One region of the Streptomyces sp. NPDC091272 genome, then DNA from elsewhere that is predicted to be linked to it. Evidence: predicted binding sites of a transcription regulator. Region 1 holds the regulator's gene; each other region holds the start of a gene.
The links. The regulator HrcA, encoded in region 1, represses chaperone genes, less so after heat shock. The targets are predictions, from matches to a motif close to TTNGCACTCNGNNNNNCNGAGTGCNAA.

Region 1 (6,480 bases):
CGTCCGCAGGGTGGCGCTGGCCGTCGGCGCCGCCCGTAGATACACCCAGCAGGCCACCATCTCCAGCGTCCTGCAGCGCGCCCTGCTGCCCAGCCAGGTCGCCGAGATCCCCGGCCTGACCAGCGCGCTCGTCTACCAGCCCCGGGGCGAGGGGGTGGCCGGCGGCGACTTCTACGACATCTTCCACGCGGCCGACGGCCGCTGGTGCTTCGCCCTCGGCGACGTCCAGGGCAACGGCCCGGAGGCCGCCGTCGTCACCGGCCTGGTCCGGCCCTGGCTGCGGCTGCTCGCCCGCGAGGGCTACCAGGTCTCCGAGGTCCTCGACCGGCTCAACCGGCTGCTGCTCGACGACGCGACGGAGTCCGCCGACGCGGCCGCCCGGGTCGTCGCGACGGCCGGCGGGCAGGACCTTCCGGACGGGCCGCAGGCACGTTTCCTGTCGATGCTGTACGGGGAGCTGGAACCGCTCCCGGAGGCCGACGGCGGCGGTGTGCGCTGCACCGTCTCCAGCGCGGGGCACCCGTTGCCGCTGGTGCTGCGGCCCGACGGCGAGGTGCGCCCGGCGGCCCGGCCCGGCGTGCTGCTCGGGGTGCTGGACGAGGCCGCGTACGAGAGCGAGACGTTCGTGCTGGCGCCGGGGGAGGTACTGCTGAGCGTGACCGACGGAGTGACGGAGCGGCGCTGCGGGCGGGTGATGTTCGACGACGGCGACGGGCTGGCGCTGGAGCTGGCGGGGTGTGCGGGGCTCTCCGCGCAGGGGGTCGCGGAAAAGATCACCCAGGCGGTGCACGGCTTCGCGGCGGACCCCCCGGACGACGACCTCGCGTTGCTGGTGCTGCGGGCGGAGTAGAGGGGGCGCCAGGGCGCCGCGGGGGGACGTAGGCGGTACGCAGCCCAGCAGTGCCACGGCAGGCGTCGGCGCGGGGGTCCTGTGGCGCCGGTAGGGCACCGCGCGGGTGGCGGGCGATGCGGGTGCCCGGAGGGCGGACAATGGAGGACATGCCTTCTGTACTGCCTGACGGTGAGCCCATGCCCGAGGACGGGGCGCTGCCTCCCGACGCGTTGCGGGGGGCGGGGGAGCGGCCCCTCGGGTTCTATCTGCACGTGCCGTACTGCGCCACCAGGTGCGGGTACTGCGACTTCAACACCTACACGGCGACCGAGCTGCGCGGGTCCGGCGGTGCGCTCGCCTCCCGTGACAACTACGCGGCGACCCTGGTGGAGGAGGTGCGTCTCGCGCGGAAGGTGCTGGGCGACGACCCCCGCCCGGTCCGCACGGTCTTCGTGGGCGGCGGCACGCCCACCCTGCTGCCCGCCGCCGACCTCGTACGGATGCTGGCGTCGATCCGCGAGGAGTTCGGCCTCGCGGACGACTGCGAGGTCACCACGGAGGCCAACCCCGAGTCGGTGAACCCGGCCTATCTGGCGGAACTGCGTGAGGGCGGCTTCAACCGGGTGTCGTTCGGCATGCAGAGCGCCCGGCAGCACGTGCTGAAGATCCTGGACCGTACGCACACCCCCGGGCGCCCCGAGGCGTGTGTGGCGGAGGCGCGGGCGGCCGGGTTCGACCATGTGAACCTCGACCTCATCTACGGCACGCCGGGGGAGTCCGACGCCGACTGGCAGGCCTCTCTCGACGCGGCGGTGGGAGCGGGCCCCGACCATGTGAGTGCGTACGCGCTGATCGTCGAGGAAGGTACCCAGCTCGCCCGGCGGATCCGGCGCGGCGAGGTCCCGATGACCGACGACGACGTGCACGCCGACCGGTACCTGATGACGGAGGCCGCGCTGTCGGCGGCCGGCTTCTCCTGGTACGAGGTGTCCAACTGGGCGACCTCGCAGGCCGGCCGGTGCCTGCACAACGAGCTGTACTGGCGCGGCGCGGACTGGTGGGGCGCCGGGCCCGGCGCGCACAGCCACGTCGGCGGCGTGCGGTGGTGGAACGTCAAGCACCCGGGCGCGTACGCACAGGCACTGGGCGACGGGCGGTCCCCCGGGGCCGGGCGTGAGGTGCTGCTCGACGAGGACCGCAGGGTCGAGCGGATCCTGCTGGAGCTCAGGCTGGTCGAGGGCTGCGAGCTGTCGCTGCTGAAGCCCGCCGGGCTGGCCGCCGCAGAGCAGGCGGTAAGGGACGGCCTCCTGGAGGACGGTCCTTACAGGCAGGGCCGCGCGGTGCTCACCTTGCGCGGCCGGCTGCTTGCGGACGCGGTGGTACGGGACCTGGTCGACTGAGCACCGGGCCTGGCGGCGCCCGGCACGGGACGCTGCGGCGCCGAGCACCGGGCCCTGACGGCGCCCGGCACGGGACGCTGCGGCGCCGAACACCGGCCCTGGCGGCGCCCGGCACGGGACGCTGCGGTGCCGAGCACCGGGCCTGGCGGATCGGAGAGGGCGCCGCGTGCGGCGCCCTGGGGCGACGGGCGGTCCCGCCCTCCCGTCCGTCCGCCGCCCGTGCTTCAGCGGTCCTAGGGCTCCTCGGGAGCCGTCACGAAGTCGATCAGTTCCTCGACGCGGCCGAGCAGTTCCGGCTGGAGGTCCCGGTAGGTGTGCACCCGCCCCAGGATGTGCTGCCAGGCGGCGCCGGTGTTCTCCGGCCAGCCCAGTGCCCGGCACACGCCGGTCTTCCAGTCCTGCCCGCGGGGGACCCGCGGCCAGGCCGCGATGCCGACGGAGGACGGCTTCACCGCCTCCCACACGTCGATGTACGGGTGCCCGACCACCAGGACGTCGGCATCCGTCACCTGTGCGGCGATCCGGGACTCCTTGGAGCCCGGTACCAGGTGGTCGACCAGGACGCCCAGTCGTGCGTCGGGCCCCGGGGCGAACCCGGCGACGATCGACGGCAGGTCGTCGATGCCCTCCAGGTACTCGACGACGACGCCCTCGACGCGCAGGTCGTCGCCCCACACCCGCTCCACGAGTTCCGCGTCGTGCCGCCCCTCGACATAGATGCGCCCCGCCCGCGCGACGCGCGCCCGCGCGTGGGTGACGGCGAGCGACCCGGAAGCGGTACGGGTGGGACGCACCGGGCCCGCCCCGGACGCGGGCCGTACCAGCGTCACCGGCGTGCCCTCGTGCAGGAAGCCGGCCGCGGTCATCGGGAACACCCGCTGCTTGCCGAAGCGGTCCTCCAGGGTGACGGTGGGGCCCTCGGCGGTCTTCTCGGTGCGGACGACCGCCCCGCAGAAGCCGGTGGACACCTCTTCCACCACCAGGTCGCGGTCGGCGGGGAGTTCGGGGGCGGGCGTCGACTTCTTCCAGGGCGGGGTGAGGTCGGGGCTGTAGCTGCGCATGCGTCAGACGCTACGACACCTGCGTGAGGTGCGGTCAGGAGACCTCGAACCGGCGCGCGAGGGCGTCGCGTTGGGCCCGTACGAACGACGCGTCCACCACCGCCCCGTGCCCCGGTACGTACAGGGCCTGCTCGCCGCCCAGGGCCAGCAGCCGGTCCAGCGCCGCCGGCCACCGGCTGCCGACCGCGTCGGGGCCCGCCTGCGGTTCGCCCGACTCCTCCACCAGGTCACCGCAGAAGACGATCTCGGGACCGCCCTCCAGGCCCGGGACGAGGGCCACGAGGTCGTGGCCGCTGTGGGCGGGCCCCAGGTTGGCGAACAGGACGCTGCGCCCGCCGCCCAGGTCGAGGGTCCGCTCGTCGGACACCAGGTGGTGCGGGGCGGCCAGCAGCTGCGCCGCCTCGGTCGCCGCGGCGGGCGCCACCCCTTCGCGTACCGCTTCGTCGGCGATGGTCTCCCGCCGCGCGGTGAGCAGGATGTCCATGCCCGCGGCGGCGAACACCTCGACCCCCGCGAAGACCCCGGAGCCCAGCACGTGGTCGAAGTGGGGATGGCCGAGCGCGAGATGTGTCACTCTGCGGCCGAGCATCCGCTCGGCCTGCATCCGGATCTCGGCGCCCTCGCGCAGGGAGGATCCGGTGTCGTACAGGAGCGCCCCGTGCGCCCCCGCCACCAGGCCGGTCGTCGCGTCCCAGCCCGGCAGCCTGCGCCTGTGGACACCGGGGGCGAGCCGTTCCCAGCCCGCCTCTTCCGTTCGCATCTCCATACCGTGACGCTAGCGTGAGCCGCCGCCCTTGCCCGGGAAGCGCCCCGCCGCCGTACACTTACCCGGGTAAAGGCTGGCACTCGCCCTCGGGGAGTGCCAGGCCGGTGGCGGGGCACCAGCCCCGTACGCCCGGTCCGCACCGGGGAACATCACGGCTTGGAGGTGTGCGCGATGCTCAGTGAACGCAGACTTGAAGTGCTCCGCGCCATCGTCCAGGACTATGTCGGCACGGAGGAGCCCGTCGGCTCCAAGGCCCTCACCGAGCGGCATCAGCTCGGTGTCTCACCGGCCACCGTCCGCAACGACATGGCGGCCCTGGAGGACGAGGGGTTCATCGCCCAGCCGCACACCAGCGCCGGGCGGATCCCCACGGACAAGGGCTACCGGCTGTTCGTCGACCGGCTGGCGGGGGTCAAGCCCCTGTCGACGCCCGAGCGGCGGGCGATCCAGAACTTCCTCGACGCGTCCCTCGACCTCGACGACGTCGTCGCCCGTACGGTGCGGCTGCTCGCGCAGCTGACCCGGCAGGTGGCCGTCGTGCAGTACCCGTCACTGACGCGGTCGACGGTGCGGCACGTGGAGCTGCTGTCGCTGGCGCCCGCCCGGCTGATGCTGGTGCTGATCACCGACACCGGCCGGGTCGAGCAACGGATGATCGACTGTCCGGCGCCGTTCGGCGAGACGTCCCTCGCGGACCTGCGGGCACGGCTCAACAGCCGGGTCGTGGGCCGCAGGTTCGCGGACGTGCCGCAACTGGTGCAGGAGCTTCCCGAGTCGTTCGAACCGGAGGACAGGGGAACCGTGGCGACGGTTCTCGCGACCCTTCTGGAGACGCTCGTGGAGGAGACCGAGGAACGGCTGATGATCGGCGGAACCGCCAATCTCACCCGCTTCGGCCATGACTTCCCGCTCACCATCCGCCCCGTGCTGGAGGCGCTGGAGGAGCAGGTCGTGCTGCTGAAGCTGCTCGGCGAGGCGACGGAGTCCGGCATGACCGTACGTATCGGTCATGAGAATGCTCACGAGGGACTCAGTTCCACGTCCGTGGTCGCAGTCGGCTACGGTTCGGGCGACGAGGCAGTAGCCAAGCTAGGCGTGGTCGGACCGACCCGCATGGACTACCCCGGAACGATGGGAGCGGTACGCGCAGTGGCACGTTACGTCGGACAGATCCTGGCGGAGTCGTAAGTGGCCACGGACTATTACGCCGTACTCGGCGTGCGCCGCGACGCTTCCCAGGACGAAATCAAGAAGGCGTTCAGGCGTCTTGCGCGTGAGCTTCACCCGGACGTGAATCCGGATCCGAAGACTCAGGAGCGCTTCAAGGAGATCAACGCCGCCTACGAGGTGTTGTCGGACCCGCAGAAGAAGCAGGTCTACGACCTCGGCGGCGACCCGCTGTCCCAGTCGGGCGGCGGCGGAGCAGGTGGCTTCGGCCAGGGTGGTTTCGGAAACTTCTCCGACATCATGGACGCCTTCTTCGGTACGGCGTCCCAGCGCGGGCCCCGCTCGCGCACCCGCCGCGGCCAGGACGCGATGATCCGGCTGGAGATCGACCTCAACGAGGCGGCCTTCGGCACCACCAAGGAGATCCAGGTCGACACCGCTGTGGTGTGCACGACCTGCAGCGGCGAGGGCGCGGCCCCCGGCACCTCCGCGCAGACCTGTGACATGTGCCGCGGTCGCGGTGAGGTCTCGCAGGTCACCCGGTCCTTCCTCGGCCAGGTCATGACCTCGCGGCCCTGCCCGCAGTGTCAGGGCTTCGGTACGGTCGTGCCGACGCCGTGCCCGGAGTGCGCCGGCGACGGCCGCGTCCGCTCGCGCCGCACGCTCACGGTGAAGATCCCGGCAGGTGTCGACAACGGCACCCGCATCCAGCTGGCGGGCGAGGGCGAGGTCGGCCCCGGCGGCGGCCCCGCGGGCGACCTCTACGTGGAGATCCACGAGCTGGCGCACCCCACCTTCCAGCGGCGCGGCGACGACCTGCACTGCACGGTGACCATCCCGATGACGGCGGGCTCGCTCGGCACCAAGGTGCCGCTGGAGACGCTCGACGGGGTCGAGGACATCGACATCAGGCCCGGTACGCAGTCGGGCCAGTCGGTGCCGTTGCACGGGCGCGGTGTCACGCACCTGCGCGGGGGCGGTCGCGGTGACCTGATCGTGCACGTCGAGGTGCTGACGCCGTCGAAGCTGGACCCGGCCCAGGAGGACCTGCTGCGCCAGCTCGCGAAGCTGCGCGGCGAGGAACGCCCCACGGGTCAGTTCCAGCCGGGACAGCAGGGGCTGTTCTCGCGGCTCAAGGACGCGTTCAACGGGCGATGAGTCCCGGGGAGTGACAGTGGGGCCGGGCCGGGTGGCCCGGCCCCACTGTTCTGCGCCGCTGAGAACTGTTCTGCGCCGTTGCGCCGTCAGGAACTG
Region 2 (6,480 bases), on a different contig from region 1:
CCTCCGGGTCCCAGCTCACGAAGATCGACAAGGGGCTCCAGGAGCTGATCAAGCTCGGCCTGGTCGAGGACAAGCCGTACAAGATCTTCGGCGCCCAGGCGGAGGGCTGCTCGCCGGTCTCCACCGCGTACAAGGCCGGTCACGACGTCGTGCGCCCGCAGAAGCCGAACACCATCGCCAAGTCCCTGGCCATCGGCAACCCGGCGGACGGCCCGTACGTCCTGGACATCGCCCGTCGCACCGGTGGCGCCGTCGAGGACGTGAACGACGAGCAGGTCGTCGACGCGATCAAGCTGCTGGCCCGTACGGAGGGCATCTTCGCGGAGACCGCGGGCGGTGTGACCGTCGGCGTCACGAAGAAGCTCATCGAGGCGGGGCTGCTGGACCCGGCGCTGACCACCGTCGTGCTCAACACCGGTGACGGCCTCAAGACGCTGGACGCGGTGGCCCCGACCACCGGCCCCTCCGCGACCATCCGCCCGAGCCTGGACGCGTTCCGCGGCGCCGGCCTGGCACGCTGAACCCCTCACGTACGCAAGGAAGGCTGAACACCATGAGCGTCAAGGTCCGCATCCCCACCATCCTCCGCACGTACACCGGCGGTGAGTCCGAGGTGGCCGCCGAGGGTGCGACCCTCGCCGAGGTCATCGCCGACCTGGAGAAGAACCACACCGGCATCGCCGCCCGCGTCCTGGACGACACGGGCAAGCTGCGCCGGTTCGTGAACGTGTACGTGAACGACGACGACGTGCGCTTCGAGAGCGGCCTGGAGACGGCCACGCCGGACGGCGCGGGCGTCTCGATCATCCCGGCCGTCGCCGGCGGCTGAGCCCCGAAAGCTCCCCGCGCCAACGGAAGTTGCCCCCTTCGCTCACAAGCGGAGGGGGCAATTCCGTAGGGTTGAAAGGAGTAGAGTAGGGGAAGCCCCGCTCTCCGCCTTTGCCTCGCGCATATGAGAACGCGAGAAGATGCGTGCCGCGTGTTCGAGCCTTTTGCCGCCGAAGCGCACGCTATGTCCGGCCCGACTTGACCTGGAATTGCGTCAGTTGACCGTTCCGTGCGTTCAGGCCTACCCAGAATTCTCGTCCGATTGACCTGTTGCAGAGGGCAGTTGGGCGGATACATTCAGCCGCGGTCGACGCGCTTCGGCGCACACCAGCCGCGTTCCTTCTCGCGGGTGGGGTCTGACCCGGGGTCGCGAAGTGCGGCACCGCGTAAGGGCCAGTAATAGGGGAGTTAGGCATGGCTCAGGGCACCGTCAAGTGGTTCAACGCGGAGAAGGGGTACGGCTTCATCGCGGTCGACGGTGGTGCGGATGTATTCGTCCACTACAGCGCGATCCAGATGGACGGCTACCGCACCCTTGAAGAGGGTCAGCGAGTCGAATTCGAGATCTCGCAGGGCCAGAAGGGTCCGCAGGCGGACATGGTCAAGCTCGCCGTCTGATCCCGGCGCGATCGGCCACCGACGCACTCACCAGCACTCACGCACGCAGGGCCCGTACCCCGTCACCGGGGTACGGGCCCTCCGTGCTTGGCTGCGGCGGCGCGCGGGCGGCGCCCACCCGGACGGGCCTCTGCGTGCGCGCGCCCTCACCATCTGTGGTATCCGCTTGCACTCGCATGGGTCGAGTGCTAATCATTGGCGTTAGCACTCTCCCAGTGAGAGTGACAGAACTTGGACCAGGTTCGGTGAGGCCGAGTGGTGTCGGGGTAAGGGATCCCGGGCATCGCGAGGCCGTCCGTCGCGGGCGCCGAATCGTACGGTCCGGAGCAATCCTCCCCCAAGCTCTTGAGGAGCAGGGGGTGCCCCCGACGTCCTGGGAGGACCACTTCACATGGCCAAGATCATCGCGTTCGACGAGGAGGCCCGGCGCGGCCTCGAGCGTGGCATGAACCAGCTCGCCGACGCTGTCAAGGTCACCCTTGGCCCCAAGGGCCGCAACGTCGTCCTTGAGAAGAAGTGGGGCGCCCCCACGATCACCAACGACGGCGTCTCCATCGCCAAGGAGATCGAGCTCGAGGACCCGTACGAGAAGATCGGCGCCGAGCTCGTCAAGGAGGTCGCGAAGAAGACGGACGACGTCGCCGGTGACGGCACGACGACCGCGACCGTCCTCGCGCAGGCGCTGGTCCGTGAGGGCCTTCGTAACGTCGCCGCGGGTGCCAACCCGATGGCCCTGAAGCGTGGCATCGAGAAGGCCGTCGAGGCCGTCTCCGGCGCCCTTCTGGAGCAGGCGAAGGAGGTCGAGACCAAGGAGCAGATCGCCTCGACCGCCTCCATCTCCGCCGCCGACACCCAGATCGGCGAGCTCATCGCCGAGGCCATGGACAAGGTCGGCAAGGAAGGCGTCATCACGGTCGAGGAGTCGCAGACCTTCGGCCTGGAGCTTGAGCTCACCGAGGGCATGCGCTTCGACAAGGGCTACATCTCGGCGTACTTCGCGACCGACATGGAGCGCATGGAGTCGGCGCTCGAGGACCCGTACATCCTCATCGTCAACTCGAAGATCGGCAACGTGAAGGACCTCCTTCCGCTGCTGGAGAAGGTCATGCAGTCCGGCAAGCCGCTGCTGATCATCGCCGAGGACGTCGAGGGCGAGGCGCTCTCCACCCTGGTCGTGAACAAGATCCGTGGCACGTTCAAGTCCGTCGCCGTCAAGGCCCCGGGCTTCGGCGACCGCCGCAAGGCCATGCTGAACGACATCGCCATCCTCACCGGCGGCACGGTCATCTCCGAGGAGGTCGGCCTCAAGCTGGAGAACGCCGGTCTCGACCTGCTCGGCCGCGCCCGCAAGGTCGTCATCACCAAGGACGAGACGACCATCGTCGACGGTGCCGGTGACAGCGAGCAGGTCCAGGGCCGCGTCAACCAGATCCGCGCCGAGATCGAGAACAGCGACTCGGACTACGACCGCGAGAAGCTCCAGGAGCGCCTGGCGAAGCTGGCCGGCGGCGTGGCCGTCATCAAGGCCGGTGCCGCCACCGAGGTCGAGCTCAAGGAGCGCAAGCACCGCATCGAGGACGCCGTCCGCAACGCGAAGGCGGCCGTCGAAGAGGGCATCGTCGCCGGTGGTGGCGTCGCCCTCCTCCAGGCCTCGGCCGTCTTCGAGAAGCTGGAGCTCACGGGCGACGAGGCGACCGGCGCCAACGCCGTGAAGCTCGCGCTGGAGGCCCCGCTCAAGCAGATCGCCGTCAACGGTGGTCTTGAGGGTGGCGTCGTCGTGGAGAAGGTCCGCAACCTGCCCATCGGTCACGGCCTGAACGCCGCCACCGGTGAGTACGTCGACATGATCGCCGAGGGCATCCTGGACCCGGCGAAGGTCACGCGCTCCGCCCTCCAGAACGCCGCGTCGATCGCCGCGCTGTTCCTCACCACCGAGGCCGTCATCGCCGACAAGCCCGAGAAGGCCGGCGCTGCCGCCCCGGGTGGCATGCCGGGCGGAGACATGGACTTCTAGTCCGCGTCTTACTCCCGCCGGCCTCGCCGGCAGCAGTACGTACGGCCCACCGGGGCGGTACCCCTTCGGGGGTGCCGCCCCGGTGGCGTACCCGGGACCGCAGTCCCGGGTGCCGTGCTGTCAGGCCGCCCGGGGCGTTCCGTCGGACCGTGCCGGGCCCGCGCGCCCACGGCGCTACCGCCTCGCCGTGGCCTGGTGGGCCAGCAGCCGCCACTGCCCGTGGACCCGGACCCACACGCCCAGCGTCCGGTTGGCCAGCTCCCTGGGCGTCCCGCCCGCCGTCATGTCCACGGACGCGGCGCCGGTCACCACGGCGGTGTCACCGACCACGGTGACGCTGTCCGTGCGGTGCTCGATGCGGTGGTAGACGAAGAAGGCGCTCTCGCACTTCGCGAGGAACGAGTCGAGCGTGTCCACGTTCCCGCTCGAATGCGTGTAGGTGAGCCCGGGATGCGCGAGTTCCCTGAACCCGGCCAGGTCGCCCGACACGATCGCCCGGAAGCGCCGGCTCTCCCCCTCGCGTACGGCGCCCTCGTCTCCCGCGGCCATGTCCGCCCCCTCCACCTCGCCCAACTCCCGTCCCCAGCCAGTGTGGTGGGCCGCGGCGCGAGAGTCCTGCCCCTATCGGCCTAGTCCGATGTGGGGAGTGCGATTTCGCCTGTCAGGCACAAAAGGTGAGGCTGTCCGACATTCCGCACTCATACGATCCGTCGTAGGAATGGCCCGGCCCCTCGAAGGGAACCAACGGTGTTGAAGCGAGTCCTGCTCTCCGAGAACGATCTGCCCGACCGCTGGTACAACATCCTCCCCGACCTGCCCGCACCCCTGCCCGGCCCGCTCAACCCGATGACGATGGCCCCGCTGCAACCCGGCGACCTGGCGGACCTGCTCCCGCGCAAGGTGATCGAGGACGAGTTCACCCGGGAGCGCTGGGTGGAGATACCGGACAGGGTGCGCGAGGTCTACAAGATCTGGCGACCCTCCCCGCTGGTCCGCGCCGAACGGCTGGAACGCGCGCTCGACACCCCGGCCCACATCTACTTCAAGTACGAGGGCGTGTCCCCCTCGGGCTCCCACAAGCCGAACACCGCGGTCGTCCAGGCGTACTACGCGGCCGAGGAGGGCGTACGGAGGCTGACGACGGAGACCGGGGCGGGGCAGTGGGGATCGGCGCTGTCGTTCGCCGGCGCGCTGTTCGGGCTTGAGGTCAACGTCTACATGGTCAAGGCCTCGTTCGAGCAGAAGCCCTACCGCAAGTCGCTCATGCGCAGCTGGGGCGCCGAGGTCTTCGCCTCACCCACCGAGCGCACCGAGGCCGGGCGCGCGATCCTCGCCAAGGACCCGGATTCCCTGGGGTCCATCGGCATCGCCATCAGCGAGGCCGTGGCGGACGCGCTGAGCCGGGACGACACCAAGTTCGCGCTGGGCTCCATCATGAACAACGTGCTGCTGCACCAGTCCGTGATCGGGCTGGAGGCCAAGAAGCAGATGGAGATCATGGGGGAGTACCCCGACGTCGTGATCGGCTGCGTCGGCGGCGGCTCCAACTACGCGGGTCTCGCCTACCCGTTCATGCAGGACCGGCTGGACGGGGCGCACCCCGGGACCCGGTTCGTGGCCGCCGAGCCCGAGGCCTGCCCGACCCTCACCCGCGGCAAGCTCGCCTACGACTTCGCGGACACCGCGGGGCTGACCCCGCCCCTGTACATGCATACGCTGGGCCATGAGTTCATCCCCGGCCCGATCCACGCCGGCGGCCTGCGCTACCACGGTGACGCGCCCAGCCTGTGCCTGCTGAAGGAGCACGGCCTGATCGAGGCGCGGGCCTACGCGCAGACGGACGTCTTCGACGCGGCGATCAGCTTCGCGCGCAGCGAGGGCTTCGTCATCGCCCCCGAGTCGTCGCACGGCCTGAAGGCGGCGATCGTCGAGGCGGTGGCCGCGAAGGAGGCGGGGGAGGAGCGGGTGGTGCTGTTCAACATCTCCGGGCACGGCAACTTCGACCTGGCCGCCTTCGACTCCTACCTCGCCGGAACACTGCAGAACCCGACGGTCACCGACCAGCAGATCGCGGAGAGTCTGAGCGACCTGCCGACCCCCGCCGCCTCGGCCTGAGGCGCGGGCATGACGACGCGTCCCGAGCTGCGGGGCACCTTCGGCGCGGTCTCCTCGACGCACTGGCTGGCCTCGGCCGCCGGCATGGCGACCCTGGAGGCGGGCGGCAACGCCTTCGACGCCGCCGCCGCGACCGGCTTCGTCCTACAGGTGGTCGAACCCCATCTGAACGGGCCCGCCGGTGACGTCCCGATCCTCCTCTTCGAGGCCGCTTCGGGGCGCACCAGGGTGATCTGCGGGCAGGGCCCGATGCCGGCGGCGGCGACCCCGAAGGCCTTCGCGGACCTGGGCCTGTCCCGGATCCCCGGCTCCGGCCTGCTCCCGGCCACCGTCCCCGGCGCGTTCGGGGCCTGGCTGAAGCTGTTGGAGCAGCACGGCACCCTGCGCCTGGCACAGGTGCTCAAGTACGCGGTCGGCTGTGCGGCGGACGGCTACCCGGTCCTGCCGAAGGCCGCCGAGGCCATCGGCGTGCTGGCCGAGCTGTTCCGCGACCTGTGGCCGGAGTCGGGCCGCACCTACCTGGTGGCCGGCGCCCCGCCCCGGCCGGGTTCCCGGCTGCGCAACCCGGCGCTCGCCGAGACCTTCCGGCGGGTCCTCAAGGAGGCCGAGGCGGCGGGGGCGGGCCGCGAGCAGCAGATCCGCGCCGGCCACCGGGCGTTCTACAGCGGTTTCGTCGCGGCGGCCGTCGACGCGCACCTGCGCACCGAGGTCCTGGACGCCACCGGCCGCCGCCACCGGGGCCTGCTCACCGGCGACGACCTCGCCCGCTGGGTGCCGGCCACGGAGGACACCGTCAGCCGCTCCTACCGCGGCCTGGAGGTGCACAAGCCGGGCCCGTGGTCGCAGGGCCCGGTCTTCCTCCAGCAACTCGCCCTGCTGGAGGGCTTCGACCTCGCCGCCATGGG
Region 3 (6,480 bases), on a different contig from region 1:
GGGCAAGCAGGTGCACCGGGCGGCCCGCAGATACCGGGAGCTGGCCGGAGGCGACCACGACTGGCGCACCGAGCTGCACTCCTCGGGCAACTACCGCCGCACGGTGGGCATCGTCGGCGCCTCCCGGATCGGCCGGCGCGTCATCGAGCTGCTGCGCCCCTTCGACGTGCGGGTCCTGTTGTACGACCCGTACGTGAGCCGGACCGAGGCCGCCCTGCTCGGCGCGGAGCCGGTCGGGCTGACGGAACTCTGCGCCCGGAGCTCGATCGTCTCGGTGCACGCCCCGCAGCTGCCGGAGACCCGGCACATGATCGGCGCGGCCCAGCTGGCGGCGATGCCCGACGGGGCGACGCTGATCAACACCTCGCGGGGGTCCCTGGTGGACGAGGCGGCGCTGCTGCCGCACCTGCGGACCGGCCGGCTGGACGGTGTGCTCGACGTGACGGAGCCGGAGGTTCCGGTAGCCGGGTCACCGCTGTACGACCTGCCGAACGTACTGCTCACCCCGCACCTCGCGGGGTCCTTCGGGAACGAGTTGCACCGGATGGCGGAGCACGCCCTGGACGAGCTGGAGCGGTACGCGGACGGGACGCCGTTCACGGAGGCGGTGCACTCCGACGCGCTGGGGCACTCGGCGTAGGGCCCACCGCGGGGCCCGCGTCCGCGCCTGCGCCGCGTCCCCGTCCGCGTCACATCGGCGCCACACGCACCGAAGCCCGGCCCCCGCCGCGAAGGCGGGGGCCGGGCTTCAGGAGTGTGCGGTTACTGCCGGCTGAGCCTGGGCTCAGTGGGAGTGGCCGTGACCGCCGTGACCGGCCTCGGCCTCTTCCTCGGCCGGCTTCTCGACGACCAGGGTCTCGGTCGTGAGCAGCAGCGACGCGATGGAAGCGGCGTTCTCCAGGGCGGAGCGGGTGACCTTGACCGGGTCGATGACACCGGCCTTGACCAGGTCGCCGTACTCGCCGGTGGCGGCGTTGAAGCCCTGACCGGCGTCGAGGTCGGCGACCTTCGAGGTGATGACGTAACCCTCAAGGCCGGCGTTCTCGGCGATCCAGCGCAGCGGCTCGACGGCGGCGCGGCGGACGACCGCGACACCCGTGGCCTCGTCGCCGGTCTTGCCGAGGTTGCCCTCAAGGACCTTCACGGCGTGGACGAGCGCGGAGCCACCACCGGAGACGATGCCCTCCTCGACCGCGGCGCGGGTCGCGGAGATGGCGTCCTCCAGGCGGTGCTTCTTCTCCTTGAGCTCGACCTCGGTCGCGGCGCCGACCTTGATGACGCAGACGCCGCCGGCGAGCTTCGCCAGGCGCTCCTGCAGCTTCTCGCGGTCCCAGTCGGAGTCCGTGGACTCGATCTCGGCCTTGATCTGGTTGACGCGGCCCTTGACGTCCTCGGAGTTGCCCCCGCCGTCGACGATGACCGTGTCGTCCTTGGAGATCGTGACGCGGCGGGCGGTGCCCAGTACGTCAAGACCGGCCTGGTCGAGCTTGAGGCCGACCTCTTCGGCGATGACGGTGGCACCGGTGAGGGTGGCCATGTCACCGAGCATCGCCTTGCGGCGGTCGCCGAAGCCCGGGGCCTTGACGGCCACGGCGTTGAACGTGCCGCGGATCTTGTTGACGACGAGGGTGGAGAGCGCCTCGCCCTCGACGTCCTCGGCGATGATCAGCAGCGGCTTGGAGCCACCGGCCTGGATGACCTTCTCCAGGAGCGGCAGCAGGTCCTGGATCGAGCCGATCTTGCCCTGGTGGATCAGGATGTACGGGTCGTCGAGGACGGCCTCCATACGCTCCTGGTCGGTCACCATGTACGGCGAGAGGTAACCCTTGTCGAAGGCCATGCCCTCGGTGAAGTCGAGCTCCAGACCGAAGGTGTTGGACTCCTCGACGGTGATGACACCGTCCTTGCCGACCTTGTCCATCGCCTCGGCGATGAGCTCGCCGACCTGCTGGTCCTGCGCGGAGAGCGCGGCCACGGCGGCGATGTCGGACTTGTCGTCGATCGGACGGGCGGTGCTGAGGAGCTCCTCGGACACGGCCTTGACCGCGGCGTCGATGCCCTTCTTCAGGGCGGCCGGGGAAGCACCCGCGGCGACGTTGCGCAGACCCTCACGGACCAGCGCCTGGGCCAGCACGGTGGCGGTGGTCGTACCGTCACCCGCGATGTCGTTGGTCTTGGTCGCCACCTCCTTCACCAGCTGGGCGCCGAGGTTCTCGTACGGGTCGTCGAGCTCGACCTCACGCGCGATGGTGACACCGTCGTTGGTGATGGTCGGGGCGCCGAACTTCTTGTCGATGACGACGTTGCGGCCACGGGGGCCGATCGTCACCTTCACGGTGTCGGCAAGCTTGTTGACGCCGCGCTCAAGGGCGCGACGGGCGTCCTCGTCGAACTTCAGGATCTTCGCCATGGAGCTTTCTCAAGTCCTCTCGAAATACGAACTGCGCCCCTGGACGCCCGGCGTGTGAGCGGGGGCCAGGGGCGCAGAACAAATAATGCGGAAGTGGGTACTTCCCGGCTTGCTTACTTCTCGACGATGGCGAGAACGTCGCGGGCCGAGAGGACGAGGTACTCCTCGCCGCTGTACTTCACCTCGGTGCCGCCGTACTTGCTGTACAGCACCACGTCGCCGACGGTCACGTCGAGCGGAAGGCGCTCGCCGTTCTCGAACCGGCCCGGGCCCACTGCGAGGACGGTGCCCTCCTGGGGCTTCTCCTTCGCGGTGTCCGGGATGACCAGGCCAGAGGCCGTGGTCTGCTCGGCGTCGAGCGGCTGGACCACAATGCGGTCCTCAAGCGGCTTGATGGCAACCTTGGAGCTTGCGGTCGTCACGATCCGGTCTCCCCCTTCGGAGATCTCACGGGGTTAACAGTCTGGGGTGGCGACCAGGTGGATCCGTCGTCGCGGGTGCCGGACCTGCCCGTCGCTGTGTTGGCACTCTCCAGTGGTGAGTGCCAGTGCCGAGACTATGACGCGGTTAGCACTCGGTCAAGCGGAGTGCCAATTGAGGACACCCGGAAGTGGCCGAGTCAGCCACCGGACCGCATCCGGCCGTACGAAAGTACGAGCTACGCCCACCGATCCGGCCCGCACCCCGGGGCTGCCCCCCCCCCCCGGCCCCCCAGCCCCCTCCTCACACGTAGTCCTCCAGCTTGGCCACGGCGTAGCCCTTGGCGGTGATCGTCTTCATGACGCGTCGGATCATGTCGGGCATGGAGCCCTTCCAGTCGCCCTTCCCGCGGAAATGGGTCAGCACGATGTCCCCCGGGTGCAGGTCCTTGTCCCACTCCCGCCACTCCATGTGGTCCGGGAAGGCCTCCGCCGCCCACAGCGGGACCGCCTTCACACCGCAGGACTTGGCGGCGATGAGGGTGTCCTTGTTGTAGTTGCCGTACGGCGGGCGGAAGAGCGGGGGCCGCTTGCCGTAGCGCTTCTCGATGTTGGACTGCTGGTCGCAGATCTCGCGCTTCTGCTCGTCGTACGAAAGGCCGGGCAGGTACGGGTGGTTGAGGGTGTGGTTGTGCAGGGCGACACCCTTGCCCTGCATCTTCTTGAAGTACGCGTAGTCCTCCTTCACCAGGTAGTCGGAGAGGAACGCGCTGTACGGGATCTTCAGCTCGTCCATCATCCGGATCAGTTCGGGGTCCTTCTCCGCGCCGTCGTCGATGGTCAGGAAGACGACCCGGTCCTTCACCGGCACGGTCGTGAAGACGGGTGGCAGCCCCTCGGAGACCTGCCCGTCCACCTCGAAACCCGGCCGGGCCTTGATCTTCGGCTTGACGCTGGGCGGCGGGGGCACGGCCAGGGGCGGTTGCACCAGTCCCCACCGCTTGGCCGCCACCACCCTTGCCGCCTGCGCCGCCTTGGCCGCGGCCCGCTGCTGCCGCAGTCGCTCGGCGGGCGAGAGCAGCGCGCCGGCCGCGCCGTCCACCTGCTTGCGTCCCTCCCCCTGCTCCTTCCCGACGACGGACTCGCCCCGTCCACCCGCCTCCTCCTCGGCCGGGGTCGCGCACCCCGAGGCGATCGCGGCCGTCACCAGAACCGCTACCGCCATCGTGCACCGTCTACGCCCGACTGCTCCCGAGTTGTTCACAGAGAGCCCTCTTTCTTCCTTTTGTCGTACAAGTCGTATGGCGCCGCATCCTGTCAGCGGGGGGCGGCGAGAGACGGACGACACCGCGAGGGCGGGCGCGCGGTCGCCCGGCTGGCCCACAAGGAGCCGGTCCCGCGGCAGGGCCGGGGGCTCTCAGCCACCCCACGGCCGCGCGGAACCCGCGGCAGGGCCGGGGCTCTCAGCCACCCCACGGCCGCGCGAAACCCGGGCCAGGCGTACGGCTCGCGCGAGCTGGACCACAATGGACCGGGTGACGAAGCATCCCGGCCGCCCCACCGACGCCGAAGCCGCCGCGGGCGCCCACGCAGACGCCCCCGCCCTCCCCGACGCACCGGACGCCACCCCCGACGCGACGGACGCCCAGTCCGACGACCCCGCCCTGGCCCCCCTGCTCGCCCTGCTCACCCCCGAGGGCCAGGCCCTCCTCGACGAGTTGCGGGACTACGACCCCGCCCACGCCCTGGCGCTCGCGACCCGGCTCCGGCGCGACCACCCGGCCGAGCTGGTGTCGGCCGCGCTCGCGCAGGCCCGGTTGCGGCAGCGCGCGGCGGTGAAGTTCGGCGCCGAGGACGCCCACCGGATGTACTTCACGCCCAACGGGGTCGAGCAGTCGACCCGTAAGTCCGTCGGCGAGTACCGCGCGGCCCGCTTCCGTACGATCGTGCCCCCGTCGACCCCCCAGGTCCTCGACCTGTGCGGCGGCGTCGGCGGCGACGCCCTCGCCATGGCCCGCGCGGGCCTGTCCGTCACCGCCGTCGACCTCGACCCCGCCACCTGCCTCGCCGCCCGCGCCAACGCACGGGCCCTGCTCCCCGACCCGTCCGTGCTGTCCGTCGTACGGGCAGACGTCCTCACCTACGACCTCACCGGCGCACGGTCCCTCTTCATCGACCCCGCCCGCAGGTCCGGCGCGCGCGGCCGGATCTTCGACCCCGAGGCGTACTCCCCGCCGCTCTCCTTCTCCGTCGCGGCGGTACGCCAGGTCGGCACGGGCGCCATCAAGATCGCCCCCGGAATCCCCCACGAGCTCGTCCCCGACGACTTCGAGGCCGAGTGGATCTCCGACAACGGCGATGTGAAGGAAGCGGTGCTCTGGCACGCGCCCGCGGCCACGGCCGTCACCGCGGGAGCCCGCCGCGCCACCCTCCTCCCGTCCGGCGCCACCCTCGTCGGCCGCGGCCTGCCCAACCCCGACGTCCGCGAGGTCGGCCGCTACCTCTACGAACCCGACGGCGCCGTCATCCGCGCCCACCTCGTCGCCGAGGTCGCGGCGGACCTCGACGGCGGTCTGATCGACGAGACGATCGCCTACATCACCGCCGACGAACGACGCCCCACCCCGTACGCCACTGCGTACGAGATCACCGATCAACTCCCCTTCGGCATGAAGAAACTGAAGGCACTTCTGCGGGAGCGCGAGGTCGGCGTCCTCACCGTGAAGAAGCGCGGCTCGGCGGTCGAACCCGAAGAACTCCGCAAGAAGATGAAGCTCTCCGGCAAGAACTCCACGACCGTCTTCCTCACCCGCGTCGCAGGCGCCCCCACCATGCTGCTCGGCCACCCGGTCTGAACGCCGCCCGCCCGCGCGGCACCCGGACCGCCCACCGGTAGTGACCCACCGCCTTCATCGTCCCCAGCAGTCCCACCACCCACAGCGCGAGGCCAAGACCGATGAAGAAGGCCGCGTCGGCGTACGTCGACGTTCCCGGGCGGGCGCTCGCCGCGTAGCCGAGCGAGGTCACCAGGCCCACCGCCGCGAGCACGAAGGAAGGGAGCAGCCAGCCCAGGCTCCGGGCCGGGGTGGCCAATCCGGCGTCCACCGCCGGGTCCTGCCCCAACTCACCCCAGGCGTGCAACCGTTCGCGTATCGTGCGGTCGCGCCGCACCCCCAGCCACAGCAGGATCACCGCGGGTACGAGCCCCCCGATGCCCAGCACGAGAAAGATCCCACCGATCAGAACGTCGGGGAACATGCCCTGCTCGAAGGTCTGCATCGCGATCCCGACGCACCCCCACGCGACCGCCAGCAGTACTCCGTAGAGCCAGAATCCGACAGCTGCCGGTACCCCGAGCCATCTGCGCGTCAACTCCCGCATCGCACGCGCCCGGTCGGCCAGCATCGCTTCCCGGTTTGGCCAGGCCCAGATGTCGGGGGAGGGCGGCGGTGGCGGCAGCGGCGAGCGGGACATGGCAGGTCCTTCGTGCGTACGGGCGGGCGGACGAGCGGCCGGTACGCAGCAGGGCGGGCGGACGAGCGGCCGTGCGAGCCCGCGTACGGGCCGGCGACCACAGTACTGCTCAGAGTCCGAGCAGCACCGTCGCGTTCTCCTCCGGCACGTGTGCGTCGAACCCTTCCTCCGCACGGT

Region 2: groL (chaperonin GroEL) is a predicted target of HrcA. The motif match lies at 1,648-1,674, and genes of this name have one in related genera.
Region 3: groES (co-chaperone GroES) is a predicted target of HrcA. The motif match lies at 2,978-3,004, and genes of this name have one in related genera.

Annotation. Positions count from the first base shown of each region.
Region 1 covers NZ_JBIVVC010000005.1:234,544-241,023, reverse strand. Annotated here, with positions in the region: gene ACIQM4_RS16750 (SpoIIE family protein phosphatase) at 1-850, shown strand, start outside; gene hemW (radical SAM family heme chaperone HemW) at 991-2,232, shown strand; gene ACIQM4_RS16740 (DUF3097 domain-containing protein) at 2,466-3,293, opposite strand; gene ACIQM4_RS16735 (MBL fold metallo-hydrolase) at 3,328-4,059, opposite strand; gene hrcA (heat-inducible transcriptional repressor HrcA) at 4,231-5,247, shown strand; gene dnaJ (molecular chaperone DnaJ) at 5,248-6,384, shown strand.
Region 2 covers NZ_JBIVVC010000004.1:152,053-158,532, forward strand. Annotated here, with positions in the region: gene thrC (threonine synthase) at 1-521, shown strand, start outside; gene ACIQM4_RS13810 (MoaD/ThiS family protein) at 554-829, shown strand; gene ACIQM4_RS13815 (cold-shock protein) at 1,243-1,446, shown strand; gene groL (chaperonin GroEL) at 1,838-3,460, shown strand; gene ACIQM4_RS13825 (nuclear transport factor 2 family protein) at 3,635-4,009, opposite strand; gene ACIQM4_RS13830 (TrpB-like pyridoxal phosphate-dependent enzyme) at 4,208-5,575, shown strand; gene ACIQM4_RS13835 (gamma-glutamyltransferase family protein) at 5,585-6,480, shown strand, end outside.
Region 3 covers NZ_JBIVVC010000002.1:737,510-743,989, forward strand. Annotated here, with positions in the region: gene ACIQM4_RS08055 (hydroxyacid dehydrogenase) at 1-640, shown strand, start outside; gene groL (chaperonin GroEL) at 785-2,410, opposite strand; gene groES (co-chaperone GroES) at 2,524-2,832, opposite strand; gene ACIQM4_RS08070 (polysaccharide deacetylase family protein) at 3,134-4,132, opposite strand; gene ACIQM4_RS08075 (SAM-dependent methyltransferase) at 4,494-5,684, shown strand; gene ACIQM4_RS08080 (hypothetical protein) at 5,635-6,303, opposite strand; gene ACIQM4_RS08085 (amidohydrolase family protein) at 6,413-6,480, opposite strand, start outside.